2 regions of the Clostridium sp. 1001283B150225_161107_B6 genome follow, and region 2 is predicted to be linked to the other one. Evidence: predicted binding sites of a transcription regulator. Region 2 holds the regulator's gene; the other holds the start of a gene.
What was found. Region 2 encodes Rex, which represses fermentation and respiration genes when NADH is low (regulators of the CRP and FNR family bind a similar motif). Its sites were predicted from a motif close to ATTGTTAANNNNTTAACAAT; they were not measured.

Region 1 (15,326 bases), on a different contig from region 2:
AGGACAATGGCGGCCGCCGTAAAACACAGGCTTCCCACAATGGCTGGCCAGATACCGCCTTCCTCTCCCAGGACAGCTCCCCTGGGGGACTGGGACAGAAATTCCCAGCTGATGGTGCCTGCTCCCCGGTAAAAAACATATCCGAACAGGAACAATATGACGCCTGCCACTAAAATCATACTGGAATACGCCCAGAATTTTGTAATTGATGCCCGCAGATGCATGGCTCTCCCTCCTTTAAACCTGCTCCAGCTTGCTGCGCAGCAGGGTAATGCCGGAATTAATGAGGAACAATAAGAGCATCAATACCAGCCCGGCCGCGTACAGCGCATGGTAATGGGTGCTTCCCGCCACAGCTGTTCCCATCTCCAGCGCAATCACTGCCGCAATGCTCTCGCTCTTGCCAAGAAGGGAGGGAAACAGGTTTGCATTTCCAATGACCATCATCACTGCCATGGTCTCCCCCATGGCCCGGCCAATGGCCAGTATCATGGACAGCAGTATGTTCTTCCATGACCCGGGCAGAACAATGGTGGCCACCATATGCCACCTGGAGATGCCCAGGGCATCTGCGGCGGGCTGATACCGTTCCCTCACCTTTAACATAGTCTCACTGCAGGAGGATATCAGAAACGGAAGCAGCATAACGGCCAGAAGGATTCCGGCTGCAAGGACACAGGACCCGGTGTGGACTCCCGCCTTGATGAAGAACTTAACCAGAAGGGTCAGGCCCATAAAACCGTATATCACCGATGGGATACCGGCTAAAAGGTCTACAAAGGGATAGAGAATCCCGCGCATCCGTTCCGTTGCAACGCAGGAAAGATAAATGGCGGCTCCCAGTCCCACCGTCACTGCCAGGACCATTGCCACCAGGGATACATAAAGCGTAGCCGCTATGAAATTAAAAATGCCGAAGGACGGCTCCCCTGTATAGGCGATGGGCATCCATCTCTGGCCTAACAGGAAATCAGGCACTGCCACTTCATCAAATGTGGGCAGTGCCTCCTTGACAATAAAGTATATGACAAAGGCCAGGACCATCACGGTCAGGGCGGTCAGGGCCTTTATCAGAACTGAGAATACTGCATTCAGCTGTTTGTTCATTATTTTAACTCCATTTCAAGGGAGTATTTCCCTGACGTTTTCCCTGATGCCGGTTAAGCCTCAGGGGTGAATGCAGGTATGTATCCGTTGGCTTCCACCACGTCATATCCTGTCTGTGAGAAGATGTAGTCAATGAATGCCTGCTCAGACGGGGTAACCTCTGCTCCGGTAACAAACATAACCGGTCTCTGGATGGTGTATGCGCCGCTTATGATATTCTCGGCCGTTGCCTCCACTCCGTCCACCTTCATGGCAGTCAGTACCTGTCCCTCTGCATTGGCCTTATTGTAAGCGCCGAATCCTGCATATCCGATTCCCCATTTGTCACCGGCAATATTGGTAGCCAGCTCTGTCATGGATGCAGACTGGGTTGCGGATGCAGTCACCTCACTGTCGCCCATAACGCTCTTCTGGAACACCTCATAAGCGCCACCGGATAAATCGCGGATATAGACATTGATTGTTTCTGGGGGCAGCGAGGAATCCACCTGGTCCCAGGCAGCAATCTCACCTGCAAAAATCTGGCGGATGGTATCAGCGGGCATATCGTCCATGATGGCGCAGATTGGGTTCTCCGTATTGACAGACACGGTAAGGGCATCCTTTGCCACCACGAATTCCTGGTAATGCTGTCCCAATGCTTCAATCTCAGAATCCTTGATATCCCTGGCCAGCATACCGAAATCAGCTGTGCCGTCAATGGCAGCGCTCACACCTACGCCGGAACCGCCCGGTGCAACGTAAACAGAGATATTGGAATCCGGGAAGGATGAATCCACTGCATCCCAGGTCACATACTTCTCAGTAAAGGACGATGCCAGGGATGACAGAATCGGATACAGGGAAGTGGAGCCGCAGAACAGAATGGATGACTGGAACTGCGGGGAGGCTGCCTCGGTTACTTCTACCGTTTCAGCCCCGGTTGTCTCTTCCCCTTTGTCCGCGGACGTTGTTTCAGATGCAGCTTCGGTGGCAGCTTGGGTTGTTTCAGTTGTGGATGAATTTGAGCCGCAGGCAGTCAGTAGACTGAGCGCCATGGCTGCGGATGTAACTACTGCTAAAAACTTTTTCATTTTATTCCTCCCATTGTCATATATTCCATAAATGGACATTTTTTGCAAATCAAGAATAGCACATATGACAAAAGGGCTCAAATTCAATTTTTCTATATGTTTTATGTACTCATTGCTTTTTTCTATAATATTGCCGCTGCAGGCAAGCAGACGGTTCAATCCTATTCTGATAATCCTACAGCAAAGCCCTTACCACTGCCTCTGCGGACCGTTCCTCCACCTGTATGGTAAGGCTGGGTTCATTGATATGCTCCAGATAATGGGCATCCGAATTGCTGATAATCCGGCACTGCTCCAGATACGGATTATCCCGCTTCAGCTGATGGAGCTTCTTCAGGTCCTTGACCTCCGCTGTCTTAAAACAGCTGTCCGGAGGTATAAAGCCCAGGTTTGCAATCAGGCTGTTGGCTGACTTATCCACATGGGCCGGAAACATGACGCCGTCATAGGAGCGGACCAGGTTCCACAGGCTGTCAAAGGATATTTCCGTTGCATTAATCAGCAGGCTGGGCTCTGTGCCGCACACCTGGTCCTGGGTATTGTAAATCTGCTGTTTTCCGAATATTTCTTCCCTGTTCGGAAATTTAATCAGCTTATCATAGACATAGGCGTCAAAATCAAGTGCCTTCTCCAGGGTAGGGAAAAGGCACACTGCATGGACTTCCTCGGACGTATTAATTTCCATGCCAGGCACTGCCAGCACGCCGTACTCCGCAGCGGCGGCCATAAAGGCCGGACAGTTGCGGCATGTATTATGGTCTGTAAGGGCCGCCACATCCAATCCTTTTAATGCCGCCATGCCTGCAATATTGGCAGGCGTCATGTCATCATCCCCGCAGGGCGACAGGCAGGAATGGATGTGCAGGTCATAAGCCAGGTTCATCATGACAGCATACCATGAATCTCAAGGGCCGCCTCAAAGATGGGCATATCCGTGGACAGCACTGTTATCTCCTGGTCAATGGCCTTTTTCCTGGCAGCGTCGTCCAGAACCGCACCTTCTGCCAGAATGACACAGGCCGTATCGGTCAGGGCCGCCACTGCCAGGGTGTTCATGTTGGCCATAACCGTCACCCATGCACATCCTGCCGGGGCGCGGCCCATGGCAATGCTCAGCAGGTCGCAGCAAAACGGGACCGTAATCTGCCGGTCCAGGCTGTCCCCCAGGTTCACCACGCCGAATATCTGTTTGTCAATCAATTCCTGAACTGTCATAAAAACCTCCTTTGCTCCCAGAGCATTTTCCCATTTAGGGTAATTTCCCATAAAGCACAATCATTTCCGAAACTCCGGATGACGGCGCTTTCACTCTTCATCCTCGTCCTTCTTATCAAGCACGGACATCTCGTCCGAGATTCTCTGTATGTATTCCTTCAGGATGCGCAGTGTCTCCTGGCCTCCCCTGTCGCCGTTATGCAAATCGTCCGCCAGCACAGCCACCTCCTCAGACAGCTTGTGGAGGTTTTCCCTGAGGTAGTAAACGCAGTCCGTCTCATTGGCATCCCCCCTGACAATATCCTCTGCCAGGGCCTTGCAGGTAGGAGCGCCGCAGGAACCGCAGTCCAGTCCGGGAAACTTCTTCATGAGGCGCTCCACCTGGTTCAGCCTGGAAAAGCTCTCCATCATATTGTTGCCAAGGCGGAAAACCGGTTCGTACTGGACGCCGGTGGTCCATTTGATTACATTTTCCTCGCTCTCATGCATATGGCTCCTGGCCACAGGCATGTATTTGCGGAGGCGTTTCAGCTTGACCTCTGCAACATATGGATTCTCCACTGTCAGGACGCCGCCCACGCATCCCCCGTTGCAGGCGTTCAGCTCCACAAACCGCAGATTGGTGAATTTCTGGTCCTCCATGTCCTCCAGCACGCGAATCACATTTTCAATGCCGTCCGCCGCCAGGTAATTCTCCGTAAATAGACCGCTGGCCTCTCCGCCGCTGTGTCCCCAGCTGATTCCAATCTTACCCGATGTGCCGATGACAGGATAATCCTCGCCCACAACGGTTTTCATACAGGCCAGCAGCTTGGGATATACATCCTTGATGGCCAGCACCTGGTCGATTTCGCTCTTTTCAGTTCCCAGGGGTGACTTTACATAGGTCACCTTGGAGGGGCAGGGGGAAATGAACATAATGCCAATCTGCTCCCTTGGCAGTCCCGTATCCTCCATGGCCTTTCTGACAGCCAGAACAGCCGCCACCTCCACCGGAGGATTGATAGGAAGGAGATGGGGAATCAGATTGGGAAAACGCACCCGAATCAGACGCACCACAGAAGGACATGCCGTGCTGATTAAGGGCAGCTGTCCCTCATGCTCCGATATATACTGCCTGGTAGCCTCGCTGACCAGCTCGGCGGCAGCGCTGACCTCAAACACATCGTCAAAGCCCATGCGCAGCAATGCGTTGAGCACAATGTTTACATCATCCAGGTTGTTGAACTGGCTGTACAGGGACGGGGCCGGAAGGGCCACCGTGTATTTATATTTCTTCATCACATCCAGCTTATCATAGGTCGCAAGCTTTGCATGATGGGGACAAACCCGGATACACTCCCCGCAGTCAATGCAGAATTTGTTATTGATACTGGCCTTGCCGCCCCGTACCCGGATGGCCTCCGTGGGACACCGCTTGATACAGTTGATGCAGCCCTTGCACAGTGATTCGTCCAGCCTTACAGAATGATAAAATTTATCCATTTTACCACCTCATTCTCTTATTCTTGCGAAGCATACTACAGGTTCACTACCATGGTAATGGTGGTCCCCTCTCCGATTCTGGTGTCAATATCCATGGAATCAGAATACTTCTTCATATTCGGCAGGCCCATACCTGCCCCGAAACCCAGGGAACGGATTTCATCCGGCGCAGTGGAATAGCCTGCCTGCATGGCCAGCTTTACATCCGGTATGCCGGGACCCACGTCAGCCAGTATCATCCTGATTTTTTCCGTTGTAATCTCCACAGTAATGACGCCCCCTTTGGCGTGGATTACCATGTTGATTTCTCCTTCGTACATGGCTATGGCCACCTTGCGGATGGCATCGGGACTTACACCCATCTGTTTCAATTTTCGTTTCACATCGCTGCTGGCTTCACCTGCCCTTGTGAAGTCGTCTGCCGATATGTCATATGTTAATACAATTGCTTCCTCCATAATTGGTTCCCTTCATTATTATATGTATTCTCTCCCAGTGCCTTCCGGGACATCCTGCGGCATTCCCGGATGCCGGGAGCATCAGACAGCCCCGCCGTGCAGCCCTGCCTGGTACAGCATACCGCAGGCAGAAAACATGCGGTGGCCCGTGGCCATGACTACAAGCCCCCTGTCCCTGGCCATTTCCAACATGGATTCATCGGGTTTCTTTCCCCTTACAAAAATGATACAGACAATGTCCAGCATCTCCGCTGTCCGGATAACCTGCGGATTGCACAGACCTGTCAGAAGTACAGAGTGGTCTTTGGAAAATGCCAGTACATCGCTCATCATATCCGAACCGCAGGCCGACTTTACCTCCCGATTCAGGAATTCTTCCCCTGCCAGAACCCTGGCCCCTAATACATCTTTTACATCCCTAACCGTCATACCCTTGTCTCTCCTTGCTATCATTACTTGTCAATTGTACATATTTCCGTACATTATAGCATACCATCCATTTTGTCTGTTTTCAATATAATTCCGTTTTTTTACATGTTTTTTATCGTTAGAATTTTCACATTAATGGTAGATTTTTTTTTCTATACGTGATAAAATATTGATACATTGCACAATGTACAACTAGTGAGGAGGTAATAAAAAGATGGCTTGCAAAAAACAAACTGTTCCCTTTATGGGGACGCCTGAGCAGGAAGCAGCGCTGAAATCAGTGATTGCCGAGCTGGGTGACCAGCCAGGCGCACTGATGCCGGTTATGCAGAAGGCCCAGGAAATTTATGGTTATCTTCCTATCGAAGTGCAGACCATGATATCTGACGAAATGGGTATTCCGCTGGAAAAAGTCTACGGAGTATCCACATTTTATGCCCAGTTCGCATTACAGCCAAAGGGTAAGTATAAGATATCTGTCTGTCTCGGTACCGCATGTTACGTTAAAGGCTCCGGTGAAATCTTCAGGAAACTGGAAGAATTGCTGGGCATCACCAATGGTGAGTGCACAGCAGATGGCAAATTCTCCCTGGACTCCTGCCGATGCGTTGGCGCCTGCGGACTTGCGCCCGTCATGATGATTAACGGCGAGGTATACGGAAGGCTTACTGTTGATGACATACCAGGCATTTTAGCCAAGTACAACTAAGCCTATGATGACAGAGATTTCCCTGAATGTATTAGATGTATCGGAGAATTCCACGCGGGCAGGCGCCTCGCTGGTGACCATCCTGGTAACCGCTGATACAAGCGCTGACAAGCTGACCATTGTCATAGCCGACAACGGATGCGGGATGACGCCGGAACAGGCAGCCCATGTGACGGACCCTTTCTTTACCACCAGAACCACCCGAAAGGTAGGGCTTGGGATTCCATTTTTCAAATATGCCGCGGAAAGCACTGGCGGCAGCTTCCATATTGAATCGGAACCAGGTAAGGGAACCACCGTGACAGCAGTCTTTGGACTGTCCCATATTGACAGGATGCCTTTGGGCGACATGAACGCCACCATACACAATTTAATCGTATATCATCCTGACACGGATTTTCTTTATACCTATACATACAACGATGCATCATTCACCCTGGACACCCGGGAGATGAGGGAGATTCTTGGCGGAATCCCGCTTAATACCCCTGAAGTGTCTGCTTACATAATGGAATATCTGAAAGAGAATCAACAGGAAACTGACGGAGGTGCCCTGATTTAAAGGGGTATCGACGAACATGACATGTATCGCACGTAAGTGACCAAAGTACGGTCACTAAGTGCTCATAACGAGCCACTCCACTAGGTTCGTGAAACACCTCACCAAGTGGAGATGACATGTATCGCACATAAGTGACCAAAGTACGGTCACTAAGTGCTCATAACGAGGAGGATAATCGCATATGAAAACTCTTGCTGAATTACAGGCAATCAGAGAAAAGATGCAGAGCCAGGTAAACATGCGTGCCGAAGACCATGACCATATCCGTGTGGTTGTAGGTATGGCTACCTGCGGTATCGCTGCCGGCGCCAGGCCGGTTCTGAATACGCTTGCAGACGAAGTCCAGAAAAGAGGACTTACCAATAAAATTTCCGTTACCCAGACAGGCTGTATCGGCTTATGCCAGTACGAACCCATTGTGGAAGTCATGGAGCCTGGAAAGGATAAGATTACTTATGTGAAAATGAATGCCGACAAAGCCCTGGAAGTGGTTGAGCGCCACTTGGTTGGCGGCCATCCTGTGGAGAAATACACCATGGGCGCTGCAGGTCTTAAATAAAGGAGGAAAGTACGATGTATCGTTCACACGTATTAGTCTGCGGTGGTACCGGATGTACTTCTTCCGGAAGCCCGAAGATTATGGAAGCTTTAAAATATGAAATCAAACATCAGGGACTGGAGGAGGAAGTGGCTGTTGTAGAGACAGGCTGCCACGGACTCTGCGCCTTAGGTCCTATCATGATTGTATACCCGGATGCCACCTTCTACTCCATGGTGCAGGTAAACGACATTCCTGAGATTGTTTCCGAGCACCTGTTAAAGGGCCGTGTGGTGACACGTCTTCTGTACCAGGAGACCGTAAGCCCTACCGGCGGCATCAAGGCGCTGATTGACACTGACTTTTATAAAAAACAGCACCGCATCGCCCTGCGCAACTGCGGTGTCATCAATCCTGAAAACATTGAGGAATACATAGGTACAGGCGGATACCAGGCACTGGGCAAGGTGCTCACGGAGATGACTCCGGATGATGTCATCCAGACATTGCTGGATGCCGGACTCAGGGGCCGCGGCGGCGCCGGTTTCCCAACCGGTCTTAAGTGGAAGCTCTGTAAGCAGAATGACGCCGACCAGAAATATGTATGCTGTAATGCGGACGAGGGCGACCCCGGCGCATTCATGGACCGTTCCGTGCTGGAAGGCGACCCCCATGCTCTTCTGGAGGCCATGGCCATTGCCGGTTATGCAATCGGCTCCAACCAGGGTTTTATTTATGTCCGTGCTGAGTATCCCATTGCTGTGGAACGCCTGAAAATCGCAATCCAGCAGGCCCGTGAGATGGAACTCTTAGGCAAGAACATTTTCGGAACCGGATTTGACTTTGACATCGACCTGCGTCTGGGCGCCGGCGCATTTGTCTGCGGCGAGGAAACTGCTCTTATGACCTCCATCGAGGGCAAGCGCGGCGAGCCAAGACCCAGACCTCCGTTCCCTGCACAGAAGGGTCTGTTCGGCAAGCCAAGTATCTTAAATAACGTTGAGACTTATGCAAACATTCCTCAGATTATTCTGAATGGTCCTGAGTGGTTTGCTTCCATGGGTACTGAGAAATCCAAAGGAACCAAGGTATTTGCACTGGGCGGCAAGATTAACAACACCGGCCTTGTGGAGGTTCCCATGGGCACTACCCTGCGCACTGTCATTGAAGAAATCGGCGGCGGCATTCCAAACGGCAAGAAGTTTAAGGCGGCACAGACCGGCGGACCTTCCGGCGGATGTATCCCTGCCGAGCACTTTGATATCCCCATTGACTACGACAACCTGATTTCCATTGGTTCCATGATGGGTTCCGGCGGTCTGATTGTAATGGACGAAGATGACTGTATGGTGGACATCGCCAAATTCTTCCTGGAATTTACTGTGGAGGAATCCTGCGGCAAATGTACTGCATGCCGTATCGGCACCAAACGTATGGTGGAAATCCTGACCAAGATTACAAAAGGCCAGGCTGTAATGGAAGACCTGGATAAGCTGGAGGAGCTCTGTCACTATGTAAAGGCCAACTCACTGTGCGGCCTGGGCCAGACAGCTCCCAACCCAGTACTCTCCACCCTTCATTTCTTCCGCGACGAGTACGAAGCACACATCAAGGAAAAGCGCTGTCCAGCGGGCGTATGCAAGGCGCTTCTCTCCTTTAACATTGACCGTGACAAGTGCCGCGGATGTACGCTGTGTGCCCGCAACTGTCCTGCCGGAGCAATCGTGGGCTCTGTAAAGAATCCCCATGTCATTGACCAGAACAAGTGTATCAAGTGCGGCGCTTGTATGGAAAAATGTAAATTCGGCGCTATCTACAAGAAATAATGAGGGAGGGAATATACGATGGAGACAATTAATCTTAAAATCAACGGCATTGCAGTCACCGCTCCCAAGGGTTCCACAATCCTGGAGGCAGCCAGACTGGCACATATCGAGATTCCTACTCTGTGTTTCTTAAAGGAAATCAATGAAATCGGTGCCTGCCGTATCTGTATAGTAGAATTAAAGAATGGAAAACTGGTAACTTCCTGTGTCTATCCTGCTGAGGAAGGCATGGAAGTATTTACCAATACACCTAAAGTACTGGATTCCAGGAAGAAGACATTACAGCTCCTGTTATCCAACCACAACCGTTCCTGTCTGTCCTGTGTCCGCAGCGGACACTGCGAGCTTCAGGAGCTGGCCCATGAGCTGGGCGTTGACGACGAGGGTTACTATGACGGAGAGATTACCCCGTCTGAGATTGACACCTCTGCCGCCCATATGATTCGGGACAACAGCAAATGTATCCTGTGCCGCCGCTGTGTGGCTGTCTGCGAAAACATACAGGGCATCGGCGTTATCGGCGCCAACAACCGCGGATTTGCCACTTCCATCGGCTCTGCCTTTGAGATGGGCCTGGGAGAGACCTCCTGCGTATCCTGCGGTCAGTGTATCGCCGTATGTCCAACCGGCGCCTTGACTGAGAAGGATTACACCGCAGATGTATTTGCAGCCATAGCAGACCCCAAAAAGCATGTGATTGTCCAGACTGCCCCTGCTGTACGCGCAGGACTTGGCGAGGAATTCGGACTGCCTATCGGCACGGATGTGGAAGGCAAGATGGCTGCAGCCCTGCGCCGTCTGGGCTTTGACAAGGTATTTGATACCAATTTCTCCGCAGACCTTACCATCATGGAGGAAGCGCATGAGTTTATTGACCGTGTACAAAACGGAGGCGTACTGCCGCTCATCACTTCCTGTTCACCTGGATGGGTAAAATACTGCGAGCACTATTTCCCGGACATGACAGAGAACCTGTCTTCCTGTAAATCTCCTCAGCAGATGTTTGGCGCCATTGCCAAGTCCTACTATGCCGAGAAGGCAGGAATTGACCCGAAGGACATTGTAAGCGTAAGCGTAATGCCATGTACTGCCAAGAAGTTTGAGATTGGCCGCGAGGACGAGGATGCCAACGGAATGCCGGATGTGGACATATCCATCACCACCAGGGAGCTGGCCCGCATGATTAAGAAGGCCGGCATCAGGTTCTTAGACCTGCCGGATGAGGAGTTTGACGCACCTCTGGGCCTTGGAACCGGCGCAGCCGTTATCTTCGGCGCAACAGGCGGAGTTATGGAAGCCGCCCTCAGAACTGCCGTGGAAACCCTGACAGGCGAAGAGCTGCCCAAGCCGGACTTCACAGAAGTCCGCGGCACAAAGGGAATCAAGGAAGCCACCTACAATGTAGCCGGCATGGAAGTAAAGATTGCAGTAGCTTCAGGCCTGGGCAATGCCAGAGAACTGCTGAATAAGGTTAAATCCGGTGAAGCCAGCTATCACTTCATCGAAATCATGGGATGCCCCGGCGGCTGTGTAAACGGCGGCGGACAGCCCCAGCAGCCAGGACATGTGCGCAACACAACGGACATCCGCAGTCTGAGGGCAAAGGTGCTCTACGATATCGATTTAGGCAACCCAATCCGTAAGTCCCATGAGAATCCTGCCATCAAGGAACTCTACGCCACTTACCTGGGCGAGCCAGGAAGTGAGAAAGCACATCACCTGCTCCACACCACTTATGTAAAGAGGAGCATTAACCAGCACTAATCACCACACCATAATCACGTAAATTCCGTAAAGACAGATTTTCAATGGTTTTTGCAAGCAATGTACATATATGCAAAACAGCGGACCGCAGGCTTGCCCCTGCATCCGCTGTTTTGCTACATTCCAGGAGGATACCATGACTGCACGTCAGAAACGGATTTGGGATTTACTGGCAGAACATGATTGCCTGACATCCCAGCAGATTGCCGCCCTTCTGCATATCAGCGACAGGACCGTAAGAAGCGATATCAAGGAAATCAACGGGTCCCAGGCGCAGGAGGTTATCTGCTCAAAAAAAGGACAGGGCTACTTCATAGACGCCGGACATCGGGAAAAGCGGGTCCGAACTTCAGAAAACGGACTTCCGGAAGACGACCTGGAATGGGTTATCATCCGGCAGGTTTTGTTCTGCCGGGAAACACCTTATCTGGAACTGGCGGATGAGCTGTTCATCAGCGATGCCCTGCTCACTAAAATGGTGGCCCAGCTGAACCGGAACATGACCAGACGCCACGGCCAGCCGGCCATCATCAAACAGAACGGAGTCCTCTCCCTGTCCGCCTCAGAGGAACAAAAACGTTCCTACTACACCCTCTATATCATGAACCGGAATGTTAACCATTATTTTGATATGGAACAATTCCAGCCTTTTTTTGACATTGTAGATTTAAAGGAGCTGAAGGAACTGATGTTCCGGGAACTGGACCTTCTCCGGCGGCACCTCTATGACACCACCATTGTACGCCTGCTCATCGGCACTGCTGTCATGGCCGAGCGGGCTGTATGCGGCTTTTTTATGCCAGAAATGTCACCTGACAATGAACCCGATGAAGATGCCTTAAGCACGGGCAGGCATTTTTTAGAAGAACTGGGTTCACGGCTTTTTATCACCTTCCCACCCTCGGAACACAGGTACTTCTCCAGACTCTTTCAAAATGATTTCTATCACGTAAACGAAAAACCGGACAGCCAGGCCCAAACTCTCCTGGAAAAGATACTGATTGAAATCAACGTGGAATATGGTTTTGATTTTACCATTGATAAGGAATTCTGTCATGAAATGACCGAGCAGCTCCACGGCGCCCTGGAACGGAGGCGGCACAGACAGTACGTCATCAATCCGGTGCTTGCTACTATTAAATCCAAATATCCGCTGGAATACGACATTGCCATTTTTTTCGCTGACCGGTTCAACAATCTCTCAGGCACATCCCTGAGCGAAGACGAAATCAGCCTTTTCGCCATACACTTCATACGGGCCATGGAGACAAATCTCGGAAAGACAGAGCAAAAGGTGGCGCTGGTTAATCCCTACGGAAAACAAATCAAAGAGCTTATAGTCAAGCGCCTGGAGGACATGGGCGAGTGCCGCTTTAAAATAGCCTATACCTGGTCCATCTTTGACTGTCCCCTGGAAATGCCCAAAGACATCCTGGCCGTCCTCACCACGGTCCCCCTCCCCTTCCAGCCCGGGGAGGTGCCGGTAATCCTGTGCCGGAACTTTCTGAACTATCATGAGAAGGAAAAGCTGCTCACTGTTGTCAGGGACAGCGAGGTCAACAGCATCAGGACCTATTTCAGGACCTTATTCAAACCCTCCCTGTTCTTTACCGACATGGAATTCGATTCCCGCCAGGATGCAGTGGCCTTTCTGTGCGAAAGGCTTTATGAGCAGGGATATGTGGGACCGGGGTTCCTGGAAAGCGTTATGCAGCGCGAATCCATTGCACCTACTGCCTTTGAACCCGGCTTTGCCTTTGCCCACGCCATGGAAAACAACGCAAGGCGGACAGCTGTCTGCGTCTGCGTGCTGAAAAACAAGCTCCCCTGGGGCGAGTACAATGTGAAAATCATCTTTCTCTTTGCCCTTGCCCCAACCTGGAACCACACCATTATTCCTGTCTATAATGTAATGATTGATAACCTGTTTAAAACCAATACCATTTACAAGCTGGCAAAGGTCAGGGATTGCCGGCAGTTTATGGATTTATTGATTTAGACTGACCTTTTATAACTGTATAAATGGCAGAAACAGCCTGACCGGGTATGTATCTTCCCCTGTCAGGCTGCCAGCTTCCCTGCAATGTATTTTTAACTGATTTATTCCGTTTCTTCTCCTGCCTCCATATAGCTCACATCCCCGCACGTTTCCAGCGTATACCCGCCATTCTCATAAGTCAGGACCGTTACGCTGCAGTTTGATATATGCTCCCCCTGATACTGCTCAGGCACCAGCAAATCCAGAATGGTTGCAATCTCATCGCCGCTGGATACCGCCAGTGCGTTTCCTCCGCCTGCCTCCTGGGTTGTCTTTACAATTGTATCCATGACCTCAATGGAACGTTTTGAGATATCCTCATAGTTCTCCGCCATATGCAGCGGGTCAATGGCAGCAATTGTATCCACCTTCTCCTTTTTTGACAGATTCAGATAGGTTGACTGGTTCTCATCATAGGAAACCCCGTTGGCTTCGTAAATCGGACGCCACAGCTCCGCATCCGGTTTGCCCTCAAAGCCGCCGTAAAACTCTTCCCTCAGCCCGATGACTTCCTGCAGCTCAGGGATGTCCCCTTGATTCTGGGCCAGAATACGCTTTGCCGTTGCACGCTGTCTGCCCAAATCGCTGGAAAACGCAGTGACAAACGGAATATCCTTCATCCCTCTTCCTGCCGCATCAGCCTGGGATTCCCCTTCCTCCGTGAGAGGCGAATCCACCCAGCCCTGCACCTGTCCTGTGGTGTTCAGAAAGGTCTTTCCGTGCCGGACCAGATAAATTGTGACGGCTTTCTGCTCTGCTGCCAGCGGCTCTGCCTGTTCCCCATCAGCCTGTTTCCGGCAGCCGGACAATGCCGCTATCCCCGTAATCAATACCATACATATACACCATTTTTTTATTCTCATCTGCTTCTCCATCTCTGTATCCCTTCCCTTTATCATGATTCCGGACAGCTCCCGGCTCCACCCGGGAACTTATCACCTTCCCGTTTCTAAGCTCTGCTTTTGTACAGCTCCACAATTTCCTTTGCCAGAGCCAATGTAATCTCCGCCCCCATCATAATATCCTCGCTGTGAATCATGATAAGACTGATTTTATCCAATTCCCCGTTGGCATCCATGGTTATCAGCCTGGTATGTACATGGTGCGCCTCTTTCATTTTCTCCCCGGCGGCAGCCAGATGTTCCCCGGCCTCGTCAAATCTGCTGTTTCTGGCAGCAGCCAGGGCAGCCATGGACTCGCTCCTGGCCTCGCCTGCATTGCTGATAATCTGCAGGCAAATCAGTTCCATATCCTCCATTACGCTTCCCCCAATTCTTTTTTTACCTGATTTAATACCTTCTCCCCATTCATTGTGCCGTATGACACAGGGTCGATGGATGTCACGGGGCATGACACCTGCTTTTTCACGGTCTCCATCTGGAACCGCACCTGGGGGCCCAGGAGAATCAGGTCTGCCTCTGCTCCCACTGCCTCCGCATCGGAAACAGGGGCAGCTGAAATCTCACATGCAAAGTCCTGGGCCTCTGCTGCTGCTTTCATTTTTTTTACAAGAATTCCGGTGGATAAACCGCCATTGCATAATAATACGATTCGTTTCATATATTTATATCCTCCTTTTTTGGATTGGTTTTTGTGGATTCCCCTTTGGAACCATTGTCCTGGATTACTATTTTAAATGGCTGTTTCTATTTAGTTTCCCTCTTCCCCGCTTTCCAGCTTGACCATATTCTTCTCATAAATCTTGTAGAACGGGAAATACACCAGCCCGTCTGCCACAATCAAAACCAGGATAAGCAGCGGCGCTTTCCAGTCCATGGTTGAAAAAAATGCTCCAATAACAGAAGGCATCTGCCAGGACAGCATGGCAAAGCTCTTTCCAATCAGGCCGACCTGCATGGTCAGATACGCGGCAGTGCCGTTAATAACCGAAGTCAGCAGGAATGGTACGAAAAATACAGGATTCAGCATAAGAGGCAGGCCGAAGATTACAGGTTCTGAGATATTGAAAAACGCAGGTACAATTCCCAGCCTTCCAATGGTCTTTAGCTGCTTTGACTTTGAAAAGCACAGCAGCGCTGTCAAGGCCAGCACGGAACCGCATCCTCCAATCACCACAAAATATACCCAGAACGGCGTGGTGAAAATGGACGGAAGGGCCTGC
Region 2 (15,326 bases):
AGAAGGAAGTCCGCCATGATGTCATGAGCCATGTCTATGCATACGGCGTGCAGTGCCCTAAGGCAAAAGGCATTATCCATCTGGGCGCCACTTCCTGCTACGTGGGAGACAATACGGATATCATCATTATGACCGAAGCCCTTAAGCTGGTGAGGAAAAAGCTGCTCAACGTACTGGCGGAGCTGTCCAAATTCGCTGAAACATACAAGGACCTTCCAACCCTTGCCTTCACCCACTTCCAGCCGGCCCAGCCCACCACCGTAGGCAAGCGCGCCACCCTGTGGATGATGGAGCTTAAGCTGGACCTGGATGACCTGGATTACCTCATTGGCTCCATGCGTTTGCTGGGGTCCAAGGGAACCACAGGCACCCAGGCCAGTTTCCTGGAGCTTTTTGACGGGGACCATGAGAAATGCCGCCGCCTGGATGCAAGAATTGCAGAAAAAATGGGATTTGACGGCTGTTACCCGGTATCCGGCCAGACCTATTCCCGCAAGGTGGACAGCCGTGTCATAAGCGTGCTGGCAGGCATTGCCCAGAGCGCGCACAAGTTCTCCAATGACATCCGCCTCCTCCAGCATCTGAAGGAAGTGGAGGAGCCATTTGAGAAAAAGCAGATTGGTTCATCCGCCATGGCCTATAAGCGGAACCCCATGCGCAGCGAGCGCATTGCCTCCCTGGCTGACTATGTGATGAGCGACATGATGAACCCCATGCTGGTGGCATCCACCCAGTGGTTTGAGAGAACCCTGGACGACTCTGCAAACAAGAGGCTGTCAGTGCCGGAAGGCTTCCTGGCAGTGGACGGCATCCTGGATTTGTACCTGAACGTGGTGGACGGCCTGGTGGTATATCCCAGGGTCATTGAAAAGCACCTGATGGCCGAGCTTCCCTTCATGGCCACAGAGAACATTATGATGGACGCTGTGAAGGCCGGCGGAGACCGTCAGGAGCTCCATGAGCGGATTCGGGAGCTGTCCATGGAGGCCGGAAAGAACGTGAAGGAAAAAGGGCTGGACAACAACCTTCTGGAGCTGATAGCAGCGGACCCGGCTTTTAATCTTTCCCTGGACGAACTGAAAAAGACCATGGAGCCTTCGCGCTATGTGGGCCGTGCGCCGAAGCAGGTGGAGGAGTTCCTGGAGGAGGTCATTCAACCGGTGCTTGAGGAAAATGCGGCAGTGCTGGGACTGACGGCTGAGATTAATGTCTGATATATATCAGGAGCAATAATAGGAACACTTTGTCCCCGCTTACATATGATGTATTAAAATCATAATAAGCGAGGTGAGGAAACGTGGCCCTTATAAATAAGCTTGATAATACCGCCAGTGTGACATATGCCGGTAATCCTGTCAACAGCAACGCTGTATCAACGGTTTTGCTTCTTGCCCCAACGCTGCTTAAAGCGGTAGACAAGCTTACCGCCAGTATTGGCGATACCTTAACCTATACGATTACAGTAACGAATGCGGGACTGAGCGCTTTGACAAACTTGCCGTTCACAGACACAATTCCGGCGGGCGCTGCATTTGTGACAGGTTCTTTTACCGTTAATGGCGCCGCCGCAACACCAACGGTTACCAGCAATACGCTGCACATATCATGAGCCTGTTATTTTCCTGGTCTGTCTTTTCAGGTATGAAAGCAGCTGTTTTGTAACATGGTCCGGCCGTGATATATTCAGTAATTCGGCACGCGTAAGTTCATATAGTATGTTTGACTGCTCTCCATAGATATTATATTTATGGGGAGCAAATTAATTTGGGAAGCTTGCCGTCATTATTTCAGTTTCACAATCCCTCTGTTTTATGCTATGATATCCATAACAGTTAATTCTGGACATGTTATCTTTCGATAAGGAGAACTTATGGATGAATGTGAATTTTGAGTACTATAAAGTATTTTACCACGTATGCGCCCACGGCAGCCTTACAGCCGCCGCCCAGGAGCTGTGTATCTCCCAGCCGGCTGTGAGCCAGGCCGTGCGGCAGCTGGAAAAGGAGGCCGGTACAAAGCTTTTTTTCCGTACGTCCAAGGGAGTGCAGCTGACCCGGGAAGGGGAGCTTTTGTACCACTATGTGAAGCCTGGGGTGGAGGAGCTTCTGGAAGGCGGGAAGATGCTGGAGCGGATGCTGAATATGGATGTGGGGGAGGTCCGGATTGGCGCCAGCGATATGACGCTGCAGTTTTACCTTCTTCCTTATCTGGAACAGTTTCACCGGGAGTATCCAAAGATTAAGGTGAATGTGACCAATGCGCCCACCCCTGAGACTATTAAAAGCCTGGAAGAGGGAAGAATTGATTTTGGGGTGGTGACCACGCCCTTTACCAGCAGGGGAACGGTTAAGCAGTTTCAGGTAAAGGCCATACGCAATGTCTTTATTGCAGGCAGCAGCTTCCGGGAATTGGATGGTCGGGAGCTGGAGTATAAGGAGCTGGAGGCATTTCCCTGCATAGCGCTGGAAAAAAATACAAGCACCAGAACCTTTATGGACGCCTTTCTGGCACAGCAGGGAACGCTGCTCAAACCGGAATTTGAGCTGGCTATCAGCGACATGATAGTACAGTTCGCCAGACGCAACATGGGAATCGGCTGTGTCATGGAAGGGTTTGCTGAAGCTGCCATAGACAGGGGGGAGGTGTTCCGCCTTAGGTTTAAAAAGGAGATGCCGCCCCGTCATATATGCGTGGTTACAGGGGAGTCCAGCCTGATTTCCATGCCGGGCCGCAGGCTGCTGGACATGATGGCCTGCGGACGGGCGGCAGCTGAGCATGATGGCCTGCGGACAGGCGGCAGTTGAGCATGGGGCAGGCAGCAGATAGTGTACAAGGGTCCTCCTTGGAAATGACATAAGTACTGCTTATGGAAAACATAATAAATAACGTCTTTACTTATGGTATAGGTTGTAGTAAATTAGGTAAGGATAAGATACACAGGAATGCGTGTCCATCCTTTCATGAACTGCAAATGAGCATTGGACGGGAAATACCCGAAGGAGGATTTTAGTATGGTCAGAGCAATTGTAGGTGCTAACTGGGGTGACGAAGGAAAGGGTAAGATTACGGATATGCTTGCCAAGGAGTCTGACATTATCATCCGTTTCCAGGGCGGAAGTAATGCAGGCCATACCATCATCAATGATTACGGCAAGTTCGCCCTTCATCTTCTGCCATCCGGCGTGTTTTACCAGCATACTACCAGCATCATCGGCAATGGAGTAGCCCTTAATATCCCATATCTGGTTCAGGAAATCGAAGCGCTGGTGGAGCGGGGCGTGCCCAAGCCCAGAATCCTGGTTTCAGACAGGGCCCAGATTCTCATGCCGTATCATGTGCTGTTTGACACCTACGAGGAAGCGCGTCTGGCCGGAAAGTCCTTTGGTTCCACCAAATCAGGCATTGCTCCCTTTTATTCGGATAAGTATGCCAAGATTGGTTTCCAGGTCAGCGAGCTCTTTGACCAGGAGCTGCTGAGGGAAAAGGCATACAGGGTATGTGAACTGAAAAACGTGATTCTGGAGCACCTGTACCATAAACCTCTTCTGGACCCCGAGGAAATCATAAAAGAGCTCCTGGGCTACCGGGATATGATTGAGCCGTATGTATGTGATACCTCCGCTTATCTCCATGAGGCCATTAAGGAAGGCAGGAACATCCTGTTAGAGGGGCAGCTGGGATCCCTTAAGGACCCGGACCACGGTATTTACCCAATGGTCACCTCCTCCTCCACACTGGCTGCCTACGGAGCCATCGGCGCAGGCATTCCTCCTTATGAGATTAAGGATATCACCACGGTGGTCAAGGCGTATTCCAGCGCAGTTGGCGCCGGCGCCTTTGTCAGCGAGATATTTGGAGACGAGGCAGATGAGCTGAGAAACCGGGGAGGCGACGGCGGAGAGTACGGCGCCACCACAGGAAGACCCAGACGTGTGGGCTGGTTCGATGCAGTGGCTACCAGATACGGCTGCCGGATTCAGGGCACCACGGAAGTGGCATTTACTGTGCTGGATGTGCTGGGCTATCTGGATGAAATACCGGTCTGCGTCGGATATGAGATTGACGGACAGGTCACCAGGGAATTCCCCACCACGGCTAAGCTTGAGAAGGCCAGGCCGGTTCTTACCAGACTGCCGGGCTGGAAGTGTGATATCCGCGGCATTAGGAAGTATGAGGACCTTCCGGAGAACTGCCGCAAATACATTGAGTTTGTGGAGAAGGAAATTGAGGCTCCTATCTCAATGGTGTCCAACGGACCGGGAAGAGACGACATCATTATGCGCAAATAAATATAGAACGATTGAAAACAGGACCCTTCGGCAGCTGCCGGCGGGTCCTGTTTTGGGTGCTTTATTCTGTAAACAGCCTCCTACATGGGCGGATTCTCGGTCAGCAGCTGGTGGAGAAAGGTGTTGATGACAGCCAGCTCCTCCTCCGTATATCCGCAGAGCAGGGAAGCCACGGTATCAGACCAGTCCTGGTCCAGCTTTTTGTGGAAGGCATAGGCCTTCATGCCCTCCTCGCTGAGGCTCAGGACAATTTCTCTCTGGTTCATGCTGGAGCGGTGCTTTTCCAGCAGGCCCAGCTTCACAAGGCGCGCCACCTGAAGGGATACGGTGGAGATGTTGGAGTCAGTGGACTGGGCAATGAGTTTCAGGTTGCACCTGGGATTGTCGCCAATCAAATTGATGATGGACATCTGGTCCACCCGGAGCATCTTATCGGTACCGTAGGTACGGAAGTCTTTGCCGTATTCGTACATCTGACGGTTATATTTCATGATTAATGATATGGTTTCCTGGATTCGATTCTTTTTTTCCATAATACCCCCGGTCATTTGATGATAAAACTGTACTCTTATTAGTATAAGGAAAAACAGGAAAGATTTCAACCCAATTTCATTACATATTCATAGGATGGCCTGTGTACATGGGCTGATGGCCATGCAGTTGTCATGTTTCAATGAGAAGAGGAAGGAAAAAACGCGGCGGAAATCAGGATATATACAACATGACTGATATATGGATGGGACGGATGGGAAACTGATGTAAATTTGCATAAAAAAATGTTGAAATATAGCGAAACTTATAGTATACTTCTAATTGTAAATAGTTTAATGGTTAAACAGTTTTAATATTAAAGTGTTTTGCCAGGGGAGAGCTGTTTGGCCGTATATCATTATGAATCACAGGAGGGAAGCGTATGTTAGTAACATCAGGATTAAGTTTCGTAGCAGCATTATTGGCAATTAACGCATTTGTGTTCTGGATTGTAAAGAAGTATCCCTTAAAGATTTATAAGTATCTGCCGCCGGTCATCATTGTCTTCCTGATTGTTGTATGCTGCAATACCTTTGGCATTTGGTCTTTCAGCAATAAGGCCATCAGTTCAATGAGAAGCAATATCCTGGAATACATGGTTCCCTTCATGGTATTCTGTATCGCGGTGCAATGTGATTTTAAGAAAATGGTAAAGATAGGCCCCAAGCTGCTGGCTGTATTTTTGTGTACCACCCTGAGCATCTGCGTGGGAATGGTGGTGGTGTATAAGTGTTTTGCAGGTCCGCTGGGACTGCAGCAGATTCCCCAGTCCTTCGGCACGTGGACAGCCAGTTTTACGGGGGGCATTGAAAACCTGTACGCGGTTGCAGGGGCAGTGGGGCTCAGCGATGAGAATCTGGCCAATGTACTGCTGCTGATTAACCTGATATTCCGTCCCTGGATGACCATATTGATTGTCATGGTCCCCTTTGCTGCCAGGTTTAATAAATGGACAGGCGGCAATCCGGAGGAAATCGATGTGATTGCATCCAGACTGGATGAGACTAAGAGGGAGAAACAGATTCCAACCTCCCTGGATTTGTTTATGATTCTGGGAGTGGGCCTTGTGATTGTTGCATTTGGTTTCCACATGGGCGGTTTTTTAGGGGAACTGGTGCCGGCCGTGCCTGCACAGGTGTGGCTGTATCTCCTGGTCACAGCCATTGGCGTCATCATCGGAACCACCACGGAATTCGGCTACATAAACGGTCTGGAGCTGATAGGGGGAACGCTGGCTGTCTTTGCCCTTTCCGTATCATCCTCCAATGTGGACTTAAAGAGCTTTGCCAATGCAGGCATCTTCTTCCTGTCAGGCATTACCGTACTCCTGATTCATGTCGTTATCATGTTCCTGGTGGCAAAGCTTATGAAGGTGGATTTGTGTACCCTGGGAATTGCCAGCATCGCCAACATCGGCGGCGTGTCCTCGGCTCCCGTGGTTGCGGCTGCCTATGGTAAATCCTATCAGTCCATTTCCGTGATTATGGCGGCCATTGGCTCCATGATTGGAACCTTTGTGGGTCTGGGGATGTGCAACCTGCTGATTATGTTGGGGTAGACAGGGGAGGCTTTCTGAGAGTATGATAGGGTACATCAGACAGGATGCACCCAGCGGGCATGCATCCAATTAATGATAAGTATCTAAGAAAGGTTGGTAAGAAAACATGTACAATTTTGACAAGGCATTTGACAGACACAATACGGAGGTGATTAAGTGGGACCGGCTGGAGAAGGATTTCGGCCGGAAGGACCTGATTCCCTTTGGAATCGCAGATATGGACTTTGAAACCCTGCCGGAAATCACACGGGCCCTGACAGACAGGGCGGAGCATCCCACCTATGGGTACACCTTCCCGTCGGAGGGGTACTATGAAAGCTTCATTGAATGGAACAGGACCCGCAATAACTTTGACATAAAAAAGGAGGAGCTGATTACCATTCCCGGCGTTGTCTGCGCCTGTTCCTTCATCATCTATGCCCTGACGGATAAGGGGGACAGGGTAATGGTGAGCACGCCGGTTTACGACCCCTTTTTCAAGGTGATTGAGCAGCAGGAGAGAACCCTGGTCGCTTCCTCCCTGAAACTTGCAGACGGGCGGTATGAAATGGACTTTGAGGACATGGAGGAGAAGTTTAAGGAGGGCGTAAAGCTTTTCATACTCTGCAGCCCCCATAATCCGGTGGGACGTGTGTGGACCATGGAGGAGCTGACCAGACTCAATGAATTGTGCAGCCGCTACCAGGTCCTGGTGTTTTCGGACGAGATACACTCCGACCTGATTTTCCCGGGTCATAAGCACATACCTTACCAGACGGTGAACCGGGATGCGGCAGGACGCAGCGTCATTGCCATGGCTCCCAGCAAGACCTTTAACATTGCCGGTCTAAAATCATCTATCCTGATTATCAAGAATCCGGAGCTGTACAACCGGGTGAACAAGGCAGTTACTGCGTTTCATGTGGGCGTGGACTTGTTTGGGCTTAAGGCATTTGAGGTGGCCTACCGCCACGGGGCAGCCTATGTGGATGAGCTGAATCAGTATTTATATGAGAATGCGCAGTTTGTGACGGAGTATGTAAAGGAAAACCTTCCTAAGGCAAAGACGTATGTGCAGGACGGAACCTATCTTATGTGGCTGGATTTCACAGCTTACGGATTAAGCCAGGAGGAACTTATGGAAAAGGTGGTGGGAGCCGGTGTGGCGCCGAATGACGGTTCCCATTACGGAAGGGAAGGAAACGGATTTATCCGTATCAATATCGGTACGCAGAGGGCTATGGTAAAGGAAGGCCTTGAAAGGCTGAAAACCATATTTGGCTGATTCTGTGCCGGAAGAACTGAGAGAGGAAGTGTGATAGGATGCAGGAATTACTGAATGAGGCCCAGGACTACAGGAGCAGAATGGTGGAGTGGAGAAGAAAGATACATTCCTGTCCTGAAACCGGATTTTATCTGCCAAAGACATCAGCCATGGTGGCAGGACTGCTGGAGGAGTTTGGATACCAGGTACAGACCGGATTTGCGGAGAGTGCTGTGCTGGGAATCCTGGACACGGGCAGGCCGGGAAATACCATAGCGGTCAGGGCGGACATGGACGCACTGGGAATGCAGGATGAGAAGGATGTGCCTTACCGCTCCGCCAGGGACGGGGTATGCCATGCCTGCGGCCATGATGTACATACAGCCCTTTTGCTGGGACTGGCATCCTATCTTTCAGAGCACAGGGACCAGATTCCGGGCGGGTGCGTCAAGCTGATATTCCAGCCTGCCGAGGAAGGCCCGGCTCCCGGCGGCGCAAAGCTCATCGTGGATTCCGGCGTTCTGGATGGCGTGGACGCCATATTTGGAGCCCACTGCCAGCCTCAGTACCCGGCCGGGGTCATGGGGTGCAGATACGGGAACTTTTTTGCCAGCGGCGATTTTTTTGAGGTAAAGCTGAAGGGAAGGGGATGTCACGCTGCGTCGCCCCATAAGGGAAATGACCTGATACCCATTGCCATGGAGATGATTCAGGCCATTCAGAATATACGTTCCAGGGAGATACCGCCCATGAAGACGGCTGTTATTTCGGTATGCTCCATAAACGCCGGGGTCCTGTCCACTAAAAATGTCCTGCCCTCGGAGCTGACCTTTGGAGGGACCTTCCGGGCCCACGACAGCCAGGTCAGGGACTATATTGCAAAACGGCTGGAGCAGATTGTAAGGGATATCAGCCGGATGAACGGAATCACCTGTGAATTTGAGGATTCCTTTGCATTTCCCTCCTTTGCCAATGACAGGGATGTGACGGATATAATCTGCAAATCCGCGGCAGAAGTGCTGGGCGAAGACAAGGTAATGAAGCGTACGGAGCCTGAGATGGGGTCAGAGGATTTTGCCTGGTATACCAAAAAATTTAAGGGCGCTTTTTTCTTCTTCGGAGTGAAGAATGAGGAGAAGGGCCTGACAGCCAGTCTGCATAATCCCGGATTTGACATTGATGAGGATGCCATGGTTCCGGCCCTGGCTGTCTATATCAGCACACTATACCATCTGTTAGAAAGGCAGGATTCATGAGTACAAAGGATAATACGGCAGGAGAACTGAAAAACAGGTCCATGGTGCTGTGGGCAGTGCTGAGCCTTTCCATGGCCAATGCGCTGGTGGGAACCGGCATATCGCCTGCCCTTGGAGTCATACGCCAGACCTTTCCGGATGCCCCCGGCGTGCTGGTACAGATGATTGTATCCCTGCCGTCACTGATGGTGATTGCAGCAGCCATTCCCTTTACCTGGCTCAGCAGACGGTATTCGGTCCGGAAGCTCTGCGGAACAGGGCTGGTCCTGTTCCTGGCGGGCGGTCTTTTGGGCGGTCTGGCCACCGGTATTTACACACTGGTCCTTACAAGAATCCTCATTGGAGCCGGATATGGGCTGATGATGCCGCTGTCAGTGGGGCTGCTGTCCTATTTTTTTACCAGGGAGGAACAGCACCGCTTAAATGGAGGAATTGTCATATGGTCCAGCGTGTCGTCCATTATCTGTATGGTGCTGGCCGGGTATCTGGCTGCCATTTCCTGGAGAGCCGTGTTCCTGGTGTATCTGTTTGGAATCCCATGTCTGTGGCTGTGCCTGAAGCATATTCCCGATGTAACGGCTGCGGGGAATGAGGCTGCGGGGAATGAAAATGGGGTTCCAGCAGGGGCCGGGCATCATAGCTTTGGAACCCTTGGCGTCATTAAGAAGATATGGGTCTATGGAATTGGCACGTTTGTGGTGTTTGTAGGTTATTTTGCCATACTGAACAACTGCTCCGCCATCATTCTTTCGGAGGGTTTAATCCGCGGGGAAAAAGTGGGAATCATTATGTCATTCCAGACCGTAAGCTCCCTTGTGACAGGGCTTTGTATCGGAAAGCTGAAAAATATCCTGGGAAGATATATGAGTACCTTCATCTGGCTGTGCGCCATTGGCGGACTTCTTTCTCTATATGCAAAGAACAGCCTGGCACTTACCATACTGGGTCTGGTACTGTTTGGAATAGCCCTTGCCTCGGCCGTGGGCACCTTTAACGCAGAGGCATGTATTGCCTGTGAGAAGGAGGAGTCCCTGGCAGCCGGTTCCGTCATTATGTTTATGAGAAGTCTGGGACAGTTTTCTTCACCGCTGGTATTGGGGTTCATGGCCCGGGCCGCAGGCGTCCTGGATATACGGTTCCCCTATGAGGGCGCGGCCCTGTTGTCTGTGGTTATGCTGGGCGTGTTCTGGGTAAAGGGGCTGTCAAGTTAAAACACTCCTCCTGTGGAAGACATATCAATAAAAAAGTCTTTCACAGGGGGAGTGTCATTTATTTGGTTCTCTTGGATTCTCTCAAATCATCCTTTGAATCCATGTCTGTTTTATCCTGCAGGGGATTCCCTCCGGCATCTCCGTCCATATCTTCAAAGGGGTCGGATGGTTTCAGCACCCTGGTCATAAGTCCCATGGCATACATGATAATGGGTATGAAAACCAGGGAGAAGATAACCGCCATGAGATAATTCTTCGGCGCTCCCATGGCAGCCAGCACAATGGCCAGGATAAACAGGCCGGCCAGCCCAATGGCGCCTATGAGGGCAAATATACGTTTCAGTTTCATGTAGCAGCTCCTTTCTGCGGCATCAGGCCTCCTCGGCTAATTCTTCCCAGTGCAGGTACAGCGTTTCTAGCTGTCCGGCTATTTCCTCTTTTTCCTTATTCAGCTCCATAAGCCGCGGCACATCGGTGTAGACCTCTTCCTTGGTGAGCAGGGCGTCAATCTCACTGTCCCTTGTCTCCAGGGCATGGATGGAATCCTCTGTTTTCCTGAGCTCGTTCTGAATCCTGCGTATACGGGCCTGTTCTTCCTTCTGGGCCTTCCACTCCAGCTTCAGGTCATTCTGGGAGCCCTGGGAAGGGCTGCCGGCGGACCGGGAGGTACGGGAGGCGGATGATGAACGGCTGTTCCTGGCCGCAAAGGCCGCTTCCACAGCCTCCTTTTTCTCCAGATAGTAGTCATAGCTGCCGATGTAATTAATCAGGGACTGGCCGGTCAAATCCAGGATTCGGGTGGCTGTGCGGTTGATGAAATACCGGTCGTGGGACACATAGAGGACGGTTCCGGTGTAACGGCACAGGGCGCTTTCCAGGATTTCCTTGGACGTGATGTCCAGATGGTTGGTGGGCTCGTCCAGCAGCAGGAAATTGGCGTCGGACAGCATCAGCTTGGCCAGGGAGACACGGCCCCGCTCGCCGCCGCTCAGGTCGCGGATTAGCTTGAACACATCGTCCCCCGTAAAGAGAAAGGAGGCCAGGGTATTGCGAATCTGGGTATTGTTCATGGTGGGATAGGTGTCCTGGATTTCGTCAAACAGGGTCTTATCCATATGAAGGACCTGGTGTTCCTGGTCGTAGTAGCCGATATGGACCTTGGAACCCAGGCGTATTTCGCCGGTATCAGCCGGAAGCAGCTGGTTGATGATTTTAAGGAGGGTGGTCTTGCCTGTTCCGTTGTTGCCGATGATGGCCACCCGCTCCCCCCGCTTGATTTCAAAGTCCACATCCGTGAACAGGGTCTGGCTGTCAAAGGATTTGCTCAGGCCGGTGACTGTAAGCACATCCTTGCCGCTTTCCACATCCGGCTCCAGCCGGATGTCCATGGAGTCGTCGATGTCCATGGGCTTTTCCAGCCGGTCAATCTTATCCAGCATCTTTTCACGGCTCTCGGCCCTGCGTATGGATTTCTCACGGTTAAAGGATTTCAGCTTGGCAATTACCGCCTCCTGGTGCTTGATTTCCTGCTGCTGATTTAAGTATGCCCGGATTCTGGCATCCCGAAGCATGGCCTTTTTGTCGCTGTATGCAGTGTAGTTGCCGCTGAATACGGTTCCGGTTCCATTGTCCAGCTCCACGATTTTAGTCACCACCCGGTCCAGGAAATACCGGTCATGGGCAACAATGATTACACTGCCGCTGTAGGTCTTAAGGTAAGTCTCCAGCCAGGCAATGGATTCCATGTCCAGGTGGTTGGTTGGCTCGTCCAGAAACAGGATGTCCGGCCTGGTCAGAAGAAGCTTGCCCAGGGACACGCGGGTCTTCTGCCCGCCGGAAAGGGTATTGATGGGCTTTGTGAATTCTTCCTCGGCAAAGCCCAGTCCCTTTAATACACCGGTGATTTCACTGCGGCAGGCATAGCCGCCTTCCAGCTCAAACTGGTGGGTCAGGCGGCTGTATTCCTCCAGCATGGCTTCCAGGCGTTCGCCGGACGCGCTTTTCATATCCAGTTCCAGGGAGCGGATGCGTTCTTCCATCTGCAGAATGGGGCGTTTGACCTCCAGCAGGGCGTCCTGGATGGTGCTGCCGCTGTCCAGGTCCTGGTGCTGGGCCAGATAGCCCACAGAGGCGCCCTTGCCCAGGGCAACGCACCCCTCGTCAGGGGCCAGCTCCCCGATGACGATTTTCAGGAGGGTGGACTTGCCGGCGCCGTTAATTCCCACGATGGCCGCCTTCTCATGGTCCTCCAGGTGGAAGGAAACCTGCTTTAATATATGTTTCTCCCCAAAAGATTTGCTTATATTGCTGCATGATAAAATCATGGTAAACTCCTTTAAAAACGACATATTTTGCTCTCACAAGTATAATATAAGGGAACGATTTTTTCAAGAACATATGTAAACGTGTTTGACATTTTTTTGACGTGTGTTTATAATAGTACTATTAGAGTTTTGATAGAATTGCACAATGGGAAGGTGGATACATCATGGAACGCAAGGAGATTTCGAAGGCAGTGATTTCTAGGCTGCCCCGCTATTACCGTTATTTAGGTGAATTAATAGAGGAAGGTGTGGAGCGTATATCCTCCAACGAGCTGAGCGCCAGAATGAAGGTGACTGCATCTCAAATCCGTCAGGATTTGAATAATTTCGGCGGATTCGGACAGCAGGGATATGGTTATAATGTAAAGTACCTCTATTCGGAAATCGCTAAGATACTGGGAATTGACAGACAGCATAATGTAATTATCATCGGAGCAGGAAACCTGGGACAGGCCATTGCCAACTACACGAATTTTGAGCGCAGGGGCTTTGTCATCAGGGGAATGTTTGATATTAACCCCAAACTGATTGGACTTGTTATCAGGGGAATTGAGATTCGCTCCGTGGATGATTTGGAGACATTTATCCGGGAGAATGAGATTCAGATTGCAGCGCTGACCATTCCCAAGACAAAGGCGCCGGAGATAGCGGACCGCCTTGTGAATGCGGGAATCAGGGCTATCTGGAACTTTGCCCATACGGATTTGGTGGTGCCGGAGGATGTGGTGGTTGAAAATGTACATCTGTCCGAGAGCCTGATGCGCCTTTCCTACCGGGTCAGCAGTATGTATGACCAGCAGGAGGAGCAGAGAAATTCATTAAAGTAAATGTTTAGGAAGTCAGCGCCATGATACTTGGAGTTGGAACGGATTTAATTGAAATCAGCCGCATGGAAAAAGCCTGTAAAAAGGATTATTTTGTGATGCGCACATTTACAGATATGGAAAGCCGGCAAGCAAAGGGGTCCGCCTCTAAGCTGGCCGGCTCTTTTGCTGTGAAAGAAGCTGTGGCCAAGGCTTTGGGAACGGGATTCCGCACCTTTATGCCCATTGACGTGGAGGTGCTCAGGGACGATTTGGGCAAGCCCTATGTCCGCCTTTACCGGGGGGCCCTTACGCGGTTTAAGGAGATGGGGATGGAACGCCTGGAGGTTTCCATCACCAACACAGGGGAATACGCCATGGCATTTGCAGTGGGAGAGGGAAGGATAAAGGAGGTACAGTCATATGAGGATGCTGGTAACGGGAAAACAGATGAAGGCCATTGACGCATATACCATCCATACCGTGGGAATCCCATCCCTGGTCCTGATGGAACGGGCTGCTCTTGAGGTGGCCCGGGCAGCAGAGCGCCTTTGGGAGAAGGGGGATACGGTGTGGGCTGTATGCGGCACCGGCAACAACGGGGCCGACGGCGTGGCGGCAGCCAGAATGCTTCATTTAAAAGGGTATCCGGTGCGTGTATTCCTGGTGGGGAATCCGGAAAGAGGAACAGAGGAATTCAGAGCACAGCTTTCCATTGCCGCCAATGTGGGCCTTTTCTCTTCGCCCTGGCAGGACGGGGAAAAGGAAACGTGCGGCCTTCTCATTGACGCGGTGTTCGGCGTGGGACTGAGCAGGCCGGTTGAGGGAGAGTACAGGCAGTGCATCGAGATGCTGGAGGCCAGGTCCATACGCCGTACCGTGGCAGTGGATGTTCCTTCAGGCATCCATGGGGATACGGGAATTGTCATGGGCATTGCCCTGAAGGCGGATGTAACCGTTACCTTTGGATGGGAGAAGACCGGGACAGCCCTGTATCCGGGACGGGAATATGCAGGGCAGGTGGAAGTGGCTGATATCGGATTTCCCGTTCAGGCCCTGGAGGCGGTGAAGGCGGCAGAGGGAACGGCGGCAGGGGATTTTGCCGTTACCTACGGGGATGAGGACTTGAAACGGATTCCCAGGCGTCCTGCTTATTCCAACAAGGGAACCTTTGGAAAGGTACTGATTGTGGCGGGCTCCAGGAATATGTGCGGGGCCGCTTACCTGAGCGCCTTATCTGCATACCGGACAGGGGCCGGGCTGGTAAAGCTCCTTACGGTGGAGGAAAACCGGCAGATACTCCAGGAACGCCTGCCGGAGGCCATTATAGCCGCCTACACCCCGGACCAGCTCATGGAGGGCAGGGAGGAATTCCGGAAGATGATAGAAGCCCAGATGGAATGGGCCGACGTGGTGGTCCTGGGACCGGGACTGGGAAACGGACCCTACGTGGAGTATCTGGTGGAGGATATACTGACCAGCGCCTTTGTGCCGGTCATCATTGACGCGGACGGCCTGAATGCCATAGCTGGCCATCCCTATCTGACATCCTATTATACGGAGAACATTATTGTGACCCCGCACCTGGGGGAAATGGCCCGGCTCACGGGGGAGGGCATAGAGCAGATTAAGGAAAACCTGGCAGGCACGGCCCTGGAGTATGCAGGCCGCTACGGCCTTACCTGTGTGCTGAAGGACGCAGCCACGGTCACGGCAGGGCGGGACGGGAATTTGTACATCAACTCCAGCGGCAACAGCGCCATGGCAAAGGCCGGCTCAGGAGACGTGCTCACAGGTATCATAGCAGGACTGATAGCCATTGGCATGGAGGAGGAGGAGGCCGCCTGCCTGGGCGTATACCTGCACGGGCGGGCGGGAGACGCGGCCGCCTCTAAAAGCGGCGCCCACAGCCTGCTGGCATCGGAACTGGCGGATGCGGTCGGCAGTGTGATGGCCGGGTCTATGAATTAAAATACAATCAAGAGGGTCCCCGTGAAAAGGGGGACATGACACAGGAGGCAACAACCATGAATTCTTACAGCAGAGTTTACGCAGCCATTGACCTGGATGCGGTGGAATCCAATATGAGGGCAATGAAGGCCAGCCTTGGG

Region 1: a site for Rex is predicted at 5,882-5,901, ahead of I2H39_RS21920 (NAD(P)H-dependent oxidoreductase subunit E). Genes of this name have one in related genera too.

What each region holds. Positions count from the first base shown of each region.
Region 1 covers NZ_JADNMD010000011.1:175,850-191,175, reverse strand. Annotated here, with positions in the region: gene pstA (phosphate ABC transporter permease PstA) at 1-224, opposite strand, end outside; gene pstC (phosphate ABC transporter permease subunit PstC) at 238-1,107, opposite strand; gene I2H39_RS21950 (phosphate ABC transporter substrate-binding protein) at 1,161-2,180, opposite strand; gene I2H39_RS21945 (PHP domain-containing protein) at 2,356-3,066, opposite strand; gene I2H39_RS21940 (hypothetical protein) at 3,063-3,395, opposite strand; gene I2H39_RS21935 ([Fe-Fe] hydrogenase large subunit C-terminal domain-containing protein) at 3,486-4,880, opposite strand; gene I2H39_RS21930 (ATP-binding protein) at 4,916-5,338, opposite strand; gene I2H39_RS21925 (DRTGG domain-containing protein) at 5,420-5,767, opposite strand; gene I2H39_RS21920 (NAD(P)H-dependent oxidoreductase subunit E) at 5,982-6,476, shown strand; gene I2H39_RS21915 (ATP-binding protein) at 6,481-7,038, shown strand; gene I2H39_RS21910 ((2Fe-2S) ferredoxin domain-containing protein) at 7,220-7,597, shown strand; gene nuoF (NADH-quinone oxidoreductase subunit NuoF) at 7,612-9,402, shown strand; gene I2H39_RS21900 (NADH-dependent [FeFe] hydrogenase, group A6) at 9,421-11,166, shown strand; gene I2H39_RS21895 (PTS sugar transporter subunit IIA) at 11,303-13,165, shown strand; gene I2H39_RS21890 (histidine phosphatase family protein) at 13,267-14,103, opposite strand; gene I2H39_RS21885 (PTS lactose/cellobiose transporter subunit IIA) at 14,154-14,462, opposite strand; gene I2H39_RS21880 (PTS sugar transporter subunit IIB) at 14,462-14,764, opposite strand; gene I2H39_RS21875 (PTS transporter subunit EIIC) at 14,855-15,326, opposite strand, start outside.
Region 2 covers NZ_JADNMD010000004.1:301,898-317,223, forward strand. Annotated here, with positions in the region: gene purB (adenylosuccinate lyase) at 1-1,214, shown strand, start outside; gene I2H39_RS12705 (DUF11 domain-containing protein) at 1,298-1,609, shown strand; gene I2H39_RS12710 (LysR family transcriptional regulator) at 1,875-2,804, shown strand; gene I2H39_RS12715 (adenylosuccinate synthase) at 3,012-4,289, shown strand; gene I2H39_RS12720 (MarR family transcriptional regulator) at 4,370-4,822, opposite strand; gene I2H39_RS12725 (DUF819 family protein) at 5,203-6,378, shown strand; gene I2H39_RS12730 (MalY/PatB family protein) at 6,485-7,642, shown strand; gene I2H39_RS12735 (amidohydrolase) at 7,681-8,877, shown strand; gene I2H39_RS12740 (MFS transporter) at 8,874-10,088, shown strand; gene I2H39_RS12745 (hypothetical protein) at 10,147-10,437, opposite strand; gene I2H39_RS12750 (ABC-F family ATP-binding cassette domain-containing protein) at 10,460-12,412, opposite strand; gene I2H39_RS12755 (redox-sensing transcriptional repressor Rex) at 12,577-13,239, shown strand; gene acpS (holo-ACP synthase) at 13,260-13,679, shown strand; gene I2H39_RS12765 (NAD(P)H-hydrate dehydratase) at 13,639-15,186, shown strand; gene alr (alanine racemase) at 15,243-15,326, shown strand, end outside.